3 regions of the Bacillus sp. 41-22 genome follow, and region 1 is predicted to be linked to each of the others. Evidence: riboswitches for the same ligand, from Rfam matches in the RefSeq annotation. Region 1 holds a riboswitch; each other region holds the start of a gene.
The links. Region 1 has a riboswitch for thiamine pyrophosphate ahead of tenA (thiaminase II). Riboswitches for the same ligand answer to the same signal wherever they lie in the genome.

Region 1 (3,183 bases):
TTCAAGCGATTCATCATACGAGTACCTGCCTTTGTAACATACTAAGGAGCTCTTCTTTAAGCGCTAACACTTCAGGCTTATATAAATCTTTTCTTGTTCGGTTACGATCAAGCGGCACAATTCGCTCAGTTAAAGTTGCTATCGGTTGATTTTCTACAACCAAAATTCGATTAGAAAGAAACAATGCTTCTTCAACATCATGAGTGATAAATAAAATTGTTTTTTCCCACTCTTTCCATTGTTCAAACAACCATTCTTGCAAAGATGCCTTCGTTAAAGCGTCCAATGCGCTAAACGGTTCATCTAACAATAATATCTCCCCGCCTGTTAATAAAGTTCGGATAAAAGATACGCGTTGCCTCATACCACCAGATAAATCTTTCGGATATTTTTTCTCGTACCCTTGTAAACCAAATTTATGTAACAGTTCTTTCGCTTTTACTTGCGCTTCTTTCTTCTGCACACCTTGGCACTCTAGCGGCAGGGCAGCATTCTCAATAATCGTCCTCCACGGCAAGAGCATATCTTTTTGGGGCATATACCCTACAGGATGACTCTTTGTTTTTGTCAGCTCTATCTGTCCAGTACTTGCCTCTTCTAAGCCTGAAATAAGGCGAAATAAAGTACTTTTCCCGCATCCACTCGGCCCGATAATACTTACAAACTCTTTATCTTGTATAGAAGCATTTAATTCATTGATGATTGGTTTCTCATCATAATGAAAGGAAACATTATGAAACTGTAGTATGTTCTTGCTCCTCAAAACCCCACATCTCCTTACGATAAGCCATATCCCAGAATAAATATTCAAATCGGCTGGAATATAAGAAAATCTCCTCTAATCGGTCTAGCTCTTTCTCTGACTTTCCAACTGCCATTTCATTTAATAAATCTATTAACCAAATACAAAGGTTACCGTATTCTTCAGAACAATATCCTTGAATCCACTCTCCAAAGAACTCATGATCGCTTGCTCCAGGAATATCATTTAAACGCTTTCCGATCTCCCAATAGCTCCACATACATGGAAGTAAAGCTGATATTAATTCTGCAAGTGTGCCATTTTGAGATACAGACATCATGTAATTTGTATAGGCTAAATTTTTAGCAGATGGTTTCGCAGATTCTATCTCCTCTACAGTAATGCCAAGTTTATTTGCATACTGTTTATGGATCGTCATTTCTCCATTTAAAATCCCATCAATTTGCTCTGCAAATTTTGCCATAACTTGTGGATTCGTTGCCTTTACAACCCCAATTGCATATAGCTTTGCATAATCTAACAAATATAAATAATCTTGAATAATATAGTACTGGAATTTGTCTTTTTCCAACGTACCATCCCCCATACCTACTACAAACGGATGATTATGACTTTTCTCCCAAACAGGCTGCACCGTATCAAATAATCTTTCACAAAATTTCATTAATAATTCCCCTTCCTATATATCTATTTATCTCAATAAAAAAACCACTTCTGTATATAAGAAGTGGTTACAGCAAATAAAATTATAATTTATTCGTTGTTCCACTTCCCTTCGCTAGTATTATCTAGATCAGGTGTTGTAAGGGTTAAGGATTATTCCTCTCTCAGCACGAAAAGCACCCCTAGTGGTGTTAATATGAAATTTTCAAATAAAAAAGCCCCGTTTCTATACGCAAAGAAACGGGGACTCATTGTTAATGTCCGAATTGCTTCCCTACGCTAGCATAATCTAGATCAGGTAATAAAAAGGATCAAAGGCTTATGGCCCTACTCTCAGCTGGCAACACCAGCCCTCCTAGCAAACTATAAAATTATCACTGTCAGTATAACATCGCCATAAGACATCATCAACTGTTTTAATTTTCTTAATTAAGAATTAATTCTTAACGTGTTAAACAAATATAAATGCGACCTCACAAATGATATATACAATATTTATATACGAATCTCTCTTCTGACATTATTTTTATTGATTTCATATTACATTTATGTGAATACGACCAATATATTATATCTTTATACTATAATAAAATTACAACTATACAACTAGAGGAGGTCTTTATTACATGAATATGAAAGCCACAGCTTTAACAGCAACTACTATCGCAATTGCTTCTTTACTTCCTTCTATGGGAGAATCCGATATACAAACAGCGGCTGCTAAGCAACCATCTACAGTAAAAACTGGATATGTAAAAATTGACAACGTTGCACTACATCAAAATAGCCATACAGACAGTGCAATAGTTGATACCATTCGATTTAATAGCCCGGTTACTATTCTTGAAACAGTTCAAGATTGGTATAAAGTATCTGTTAACAACAAAACAGGCTATATGAAAAAAGATGCAATTCTATTCAAAAAAAATGTTCAACCAAAGTCTCAATATATCGTAAATGCAAACGCATTAAACGTTCGTTCTGAACCTAATACAGAGTCTTCTATTCTAGATATATTACCAAATGGTCAATTCATTACCATTCAAGGTGAACAAGGAGATTGGTACAAAATATTACATAACGGTCAAATTGGTTACGTACAAAAAACATTTGTATCTAATGGATCCACACCTCTAGTAAAAGGTGTAACAGTACAAGGTTCTCCTTCTTATACTGTTGCAACACCAAAATTAAATGTGCGTAGCAATGCTAGCACAAGTGGCACTCTACTTGGCTCATTACAAAATGGTACACAAGTACAAGTAGTAGAAACGGTAGGTACTTGGTATAAAATTCGTTTTGGCACAGGATACGGATATGTAGCAAAACACTATGTAGTGCAAAATCAACCACAAGCTAAAACAGCTCAACCTGCATCAATTCCAGCAGTTTTCAAATTCCCTACTCAAGGGAAAATCAGCTCCACTTTTGATATGCGCTGGGAGCAAATGCATTATGGTATAGATATAGCAGCACAAGGAAATGTCTCTATTCAAGCTGCTGCTGCAGGTAAGGTTGTGAAATCTTATTATTCGGCTAGCTACGGCAATGTCGTGTTCATCGCCCATCAAATAAATGGGAAATTATATACAACAGTTTATGCTCATATGAAGGATCGCACTGTACAAGCTGGTGATCAAGTACAAACTGGACAATTAGTAGGTCATATGGGAAACACAGGTCATTCATACGGGCAACATCTCCATTTTGAATTACATAATGGGGAATGGAATTTTGAAAAAACAAATGCAGTAAAC
Region 2 (3,183 bases), 330 kb from region 1:
GAGATTTCAGTTCTTCTGGCACTAAATCAAGTAACTGACGGCCTTTTGAAGTAATGTGAATATCTTTACCACGTTTTTCAAGCAAGAACGAATTGAATAACTTGTCGATAATATCAGCTCGTGTAGCTACAGTACCTAATCCACCAGTTGACTTTAACGTGTCAGCAAGTTGTTTGTTTTGCGTATCCATGTATTTTGTTGGGTTTTCCATCGCTGAAAGTAATGTTGCTTCATTAAAACGTGCAGGTGCTTTCGTTTGACCTGATGTTTGGACAATTAGTTTTATGTTTAATGTATCGCCTTTTTCGATGCGAGGTAAGATTTGTTCTTTTACATCATCGCTTACATCATCATCTTCAAATCGATTTTCATAAACCTCTTTCCAACCAGCATGTAAAATCGTTTTTCCGCGTGCGATGAACGTTTCGTCACCAATTTTCGTGCGCAATGTTAGTTGTTCATATTCAAAGGCCGGGAATAAAACAGCTAAGAAACGTTTTACAACTAAGTCATAAATTTTACGTTCTTTATCTGTGAAAGCTGAGAAGTTTACATAGCTCTCTGTTGGAATAATTGCGTGATGATCACTTACTTTACTATCATCAACAAATGATTTATTAGATTTTACAGGTTTCTGCAATACTTTATGTGCTAAAGGACGGTATTCTCCAACTCCGCAAGCCTTCAGACGCTCTGGAAGTGTTCCGACAATATCAGATGAAATATAGCGTGAATCTGTACGAGGGTACGTTAAAACTTTATGCTGTTCATATAATTTTTGCATAATGTTTAATGTTTCTTTCGCAGAGTAACCAAATATTTTATTCGCATCACGTTGTAGCTCAGTTAAATCGTAAAGACCAGGGGCGAACGATTTCTTTTGTTTTTTATCAATGTCTACAACAGTAGCATTTTGCTTACTAATTTTGTTCACGATTGCATCAGTTTTTTCTTTATTAAAGCTACGGCTATTTCCTTTTGTATCTTGCCAAGTTAGCTTTAATCTCTCAGCTGTTTGAGCTTCGATACCATAGTAAGTTTGAGCTTTGAAATGTTTGATTTCATCTTCACGGCTTGCAATCATGGCTACAGTAGGTGTTTGAACACGACCACAATTTAGTTGGGCATTAAAGCGAGTAGTTAATGCTCGAGTCGCATTAAGTCCGATATACCAGTCAGCCTCTGAACGTGCGACAGCTGAAGCGTATAGATTGTCATATGCTTTTCCTGGTTTTAAATTTGCGAAGCCATCTTTAATTGCTTTATCGGTAACAGATGAAATCCATAGACGTTTAATCGGTTTCTGCATTTTAACTTTATCGATAATCCAGCGTGCGACCAACTCGCCCTCACGACCGGCGTCAGTAGCTATAATGATTTCATTTACATCTTTTCTAAGAAGCTGACTTTTTACAGCGTTAAACTGTTTCCCTGTTTGTTTAATAACGGTTAGTTTTAAACGCTCCGGTAGCATTGGTAAATCTTCTAAATTCCACTGTTTATATTTCACATCATAGCTTTCTGGATCAGCTAATGTAACGAGATGACCTAAAGCCCAAGTAACAATATATTTACTACCTTCAAGATAGCCGTTCCCTTTTTTATCACATTTCAGTACACGTGCGATATCACGTGCAACAGAAGGTTTTTCAGCAATTACAATACTTTTTGCCATATTTAAAAACATCCTTTCAAATTTCCATACGTTAAATATAGCATACATCTTTGTTCTATTCAGTCTTGCTGACGGTTTGAGTTATTTGTGGTGAAATATACGTGTGAGAGTTTTACTTATATAAAGGCGAAGAATGGTTGAACCAGGAGAGTTCTGATCTCTATCATTCTATAAAAGTAAAGAACTTGTTATTTTACTAGAATAAGAGTAGACTTTGAAGTAGATGAATAATAAACACATGGGAGTTTGTGGATGCAAACTGAGAGTATGACTAGTCCGTCATTGACCATTTGAACCTGTTGGATAATGCCAGCGTAGGGAGAGTGTAAAAGCACATGTTCAGGCACTTTGCGTACGCGCAAAGTGCCTTTTTGTGTATCTCCCATTACTATAGTTAGGAGATGAAAAGGATGAATATGAAAGAAATTAGTAAAGTAGTGGATTTGGTGAGAGAGTCTAATCCACTCGTGCATAATATTACAAATGTTGTTGTAACAAATTTTACAGCAAACGGTTTGTTAGCATTAGGAGCATCACCTATAATGGCGTATGCAAAAGAAGAAGTAGCAGAAATGGCTAGCATTGCGGGAGCCCTTGTTTTAAATATGGGTACACTTCGTCCTGAAGAGGTAGAAGCGATGTTACTTGCTGGTAAATCAGCAAATAAGAATGATGTACCAGTATTGTTTGATCCAGTTGGGGCAGGAGCAACTTCTTATCGAACAGAAGTTGCGAGATATATTCCAGCTGAAATCGATTTAGCTGTTATCCGCGGAAATGCGGCTGAAATAGCTAACGTTATTAATGAGAAATGGGAAATTAAAGGTGTAGATGCTGGTACTGGAAACGGTAATGTTTTAAATATTGCAAAACAGGCAGCGGATGAATTAAATACAGTTGCGATAATTACTGGACAAGAAGATGTTGTTACAGATGGAGAGCGAACTATTCTTATTCGAAATGGCCATCCTATTTTAACGAAAGTTACTGGAACAGGTTGTTTACTAACTTCTGTAATAGGAGCATTTGTAGCGGTAGAAAAGGATTATGTAAAGGCAGCAGTAGCCGCATTAACATTCTATGGAGTAGCAGCAGAAGTAGCGGCTTCGAAAACAGTAGAGAATGGACCAGGAAGCTTTCAAATTGAATTTTTAAATCAGTTAGCGAATACAACTTCAGATGATATTGAGAAGTATGGAAAGATTGAGGTTATACAGTAAGGAGAGGAACTAGATGTCGCGCATTACAATGGATGAAATGTCTAGGTTATTACCAGTATATTTTATTATGGGAAGTAACAATTGTACGAAGGAGCCACTACAAGTATTGAGAGATGCACTAGAAGGTGGTATAACAATTTTTCAACTTCGTGAAAAGGGAGAAGGGGCTTTAACGGGAGAGAAACGTATTGATTTTGCGAAAGAACTACAAGCGCTTTGCAAGGAGTACGGTGTACCATTCATCGTAAATGATGATGTGGAACTAGCCCTCGAGTTAGATGCAGATGG
Region 3 (3,183 bases), 1.4 Mb from region 1:
AGTAAGAGACATAATTTTTGTAACGAGTAATGCAAGAACAATCCCTGCGATATATAAAGAGAACACAACAGTCGCCTGACTATGAGGGAAGAAAACTCCCGCAAATAGTGCATATACAGGTAAACGTGCCGAACAAGACATAAACGGTGTTACAAGAACTGTAAGTAACCTTTCTTTTTCTTGTTCAATCGTTCTCGCTGCCATAATACCTGGAACGTTACATCCAAAGCCGATAATCATCGGAATAAATGCTTTTCCGTTTAAACCGAAAAACTCCATAATTCTATCCATAACAACTGCAATTCGTGCCATATATCCTGAGTCTTCTAATAATGAAATGAAGAAGAATAGTGCAAAGATTTGTGGAACGAATACTAATACCGCACCAACACCAGCAATAATACCTTCTGTAACGAGTGCTTGAATAAAGTCAGAAGCCCCAACACTTGTGAGCCCAGCTGTAACCCAATCAGTAAGTTGTCCGCCAAAAAATCCATCAAGCATATCAGATAAAGGTGTACCAATCCACGTAAACGTAACCTGAAAAATAAAAAACATAACTGCTAAAAAGATTGGAAGTCCTAAAATTTTATGTGTAATTAACCTATCAATTTTTTCTGAAAAAGGAATTTTTCCTTCTTTCTCATGTTGCATAACATTTGTTTTTAACTTTTCAATATACGCTTCACGAGTCTTGTAAATGTGCTCTTCCAACGTACAATCAAGTTTTCCATCTAAACGAGATCGAATGGCTATAAGTTCCTTATAAATTGGTAATGCTTTCATTTCTTTTTCTACTACTTCGTTATTGCTTAAAAATTGAAGGGCTAACCATCTCGGATGCTCATAATTCGCTGTCTCTAAAAGAGCGATTACCTCTCCAATTCCTTCATCCATTTGTACGCCATATGAAATAATGAATGGCTTTTTCTCTTTTTGTTTCTCTTCATGAAGAGTAGTAAGTAATTCTTCACAGCCTTTTCCGGTTCTTGCGATGACAGGAACGACTGTTACACCTAATATTTCTGATAGCCTTTTTACATTAATCACAATTCCTCTTTGCTTTGCCACATCAATCATATTTAAACCAATTGAAACGGGCTTACCAAATTCAAGTAATTGCAATGTTAAATGCATATTTCGCTCAAATTGAGAAGAATCCACTATATTTAACATATGATGAAATTCATCTGTTAGTAGAAAATTCGTAACGACACCTTCATCACGTGAAACTGGATTCAAATCATAAACGCCTGGTAAATCAATTAATGTTCCTTGCTTATCTTTTAATTTACCAACCTTCTTTTCTACTGTTACACCGCTCCAGTTTCCTACATATTCATAAGAACCAGTAAGTGCATTAAATAATGATGTTTTCCCTGTATTCGGATTCCCTAGCAAAGCAACCTTATTCACGCTAATTCCACCTTTATCATTTTCGCGTCACAATGACGAATACTAATTAACTGTCCACGACACTCCAATGTACAAGGACCTTTAAACATCGCTTTCTGTTTCAAGCGAAGTTCGCTTCCTTCCGCGAGACCGAAAGCAGCTAGTCTACGCTTTAATAACTGATCTAAAGACTGAATACTTTTTACTAACACTTTCTCGCCAATTTTAATATCTACTAAGCTCATAACCTTCCCCCTCAGAAGAGAATGATAATTATTTTCAGAAAAATTATATCATACTCTATTTCAATTGGACTATACCCTTTTGCTTCATATTTATTAACATTTCGCTACAATTCTATTTCAATAATTGTCATACGGTATTCATTTGCCATTCTCATCCATTTCGCTTACAATGAACAATAGCAAATAAAGAATCTCGTTATCACAGGGGGAGCCTTACCGCTGAGAGGGAACAATTCGTTCCGACCCTTTGAACCTGTTAGTTAATGCTAACGCAGGAATTGTGCAAACGTCCGAAATACACACCTCTTTTTTTATTTACGTATTTCGTATCCTCCTATGATATCTATTCTTTTTTTGCAACTTGGATTTAGGGGGAGACAACATGCGTAACACCAATTTACAAGCGATGATCGAATCTGCTATTCTTGCAGCCTTCGCCTTGGTCATCGATATTTTACCACTTTCAATCAAAATATCAGCAACAGGCGGTTCCATCTCATTCGCTATGATTCCTATCTTTATTATCGCATACCGCTGGGGCTTCAAAATGGCTTTCTTAGGAGGCTTAATTTGGGGATTATTACAAATTGTCGTAGGCGATGCCATTATCGTCACACCAATTCAAGTAATCATTGAATACTTCGTTGCTTTCGCATTCATTGGATTTGCTGGTTTATTCTATCGTCCAATTCAAAAAGCACTTCTAGCATCTAATAAGAATGGAAACGAACAATCAAACTTAAGTAGCCGTAAAGATAAGCCTTCATCAAAACAAAACCAAGGAAAGAAAGTAATTGGATACATTATCATTGCTACTTTTATCGGTAGTCTAGCTCGTTACTTCTGTCACTTTATTGCCGGTATTATTTTCTGGGGACAATATGCACCGAAAGGTCAATCAGCTATTCTATATTCTTTAATATTTAACGGTAGCACAATGATTGGTTCCTATATTCTATGTACCGTTTTACTTATATTTTTATTTATCACTTCACCAAGATTATTCAAAAGCATAAGTGCTTATCAAATAAATTCACAAAAAAAGGGCGCTTAACTTAGCGCTCTTTTTTCACATCGTAATATCAATTAAAAATACAATAAATGCACAAAAGAAAATAAATACCATTATACTTAGCCAATTGCTATGCACGGTTCATCGACTCCTTACATAACCTCATTTTCTATTCAAAGTATACTGTTTAGAAGTAAAGATTAGGTAAAGATAATATGAAAATAAATTAAAAAAGCGTAGATAGTATTGTCTACGCTTTTTTCGGTAAATAGAAGTAAAATAACACACCATCTTTTGTATTCTTGACCCCATATTCAGCATTGTGCAGCTCTAAAATGTTTTTTGAAATCGCAAGGCCAAGCCCGGTTCCACCTTGTGAACGTTTCCGTGCCGCATCTACTCGATAAAAACGATCCCAAATTTTATCTAATTGTTCTTCTTCAATGTGGGCACCCTTATTTTCAATACACACTTTTATATAATTCTTCTCGTCTATTGTGGAAATAATAATATCCTCTTTATCTGGTGTAT

Region 2: linked by a shared signal. The riboswitch ahead of thiM (hydroxyethylthiazole kinase) and the one ahead of tenA (thiaminase II) in region 1 are both predicted to bind thiamine pyrophosphate.
Region 3: linked by a shared signal. The riboswitch ahead of LCF45_RS23745 (energy-coupled thiamine transporter ThiT) and the one ahead of tenA (thiaminase II) in region 1 are both predicted to bind thiamine pyrophosphate.

What each region holds. Positions count from the first base shown of each region.
Region 1 is NZ_CP084035.1:740,090-743,272, reverse strand. It holds gene LCF45_RS03780 (ABC transporter permease) at 1-14, opposite strand, end outside; gene LCF45_RS03775 (ABC transporter ATP-binding protein) at 14-763, opposite strand; gene tenA (thiaminase II) at 732-1,427, opposite strand; TPP riboswitch at 1,517-1,620, opposite strand; TPP riboswitch at 1,681-1,793, opposite strand; gene LCF45_RS03765 (SH3 domain-containing protein) at 2,053-3,183, shown strand, end outside.
Region 2 is NZ_CP084035.1:414,653-417,835, forward strand. It holds gene topB (DNA topoisomerase III) at 1-1,675, opposite strand, end outside; TPP riboswitch at 1,904-2,013, shown strand; gene thiM (hydroxyethylthiazole kinase) at 2,086-2,895, shown strand; gene thiE (thiamine phosphate synthase) at 2,909-3,183, shown strand, end outside.
Region 3 is NZ_CP084035.1:4,615,016-4,618,198, forward strand. It holds gene feoB (ferrous iron transport protein B) at 1-1,416, opposite strand, end outside; gene LCF45_RS23740 (FeoA family protein) at 1,413-1,640, opposite strand; TPP riboswitch at 1,835-1,936, shown strand; gene LCF45_RS23745 (energy-coupled thiamine transporter ThiT) at 2,023-2,694, shown strand; gene LCF45_RS23750 (sensor histidine kinase) at 2,903-3,183, opposite strand, start outside.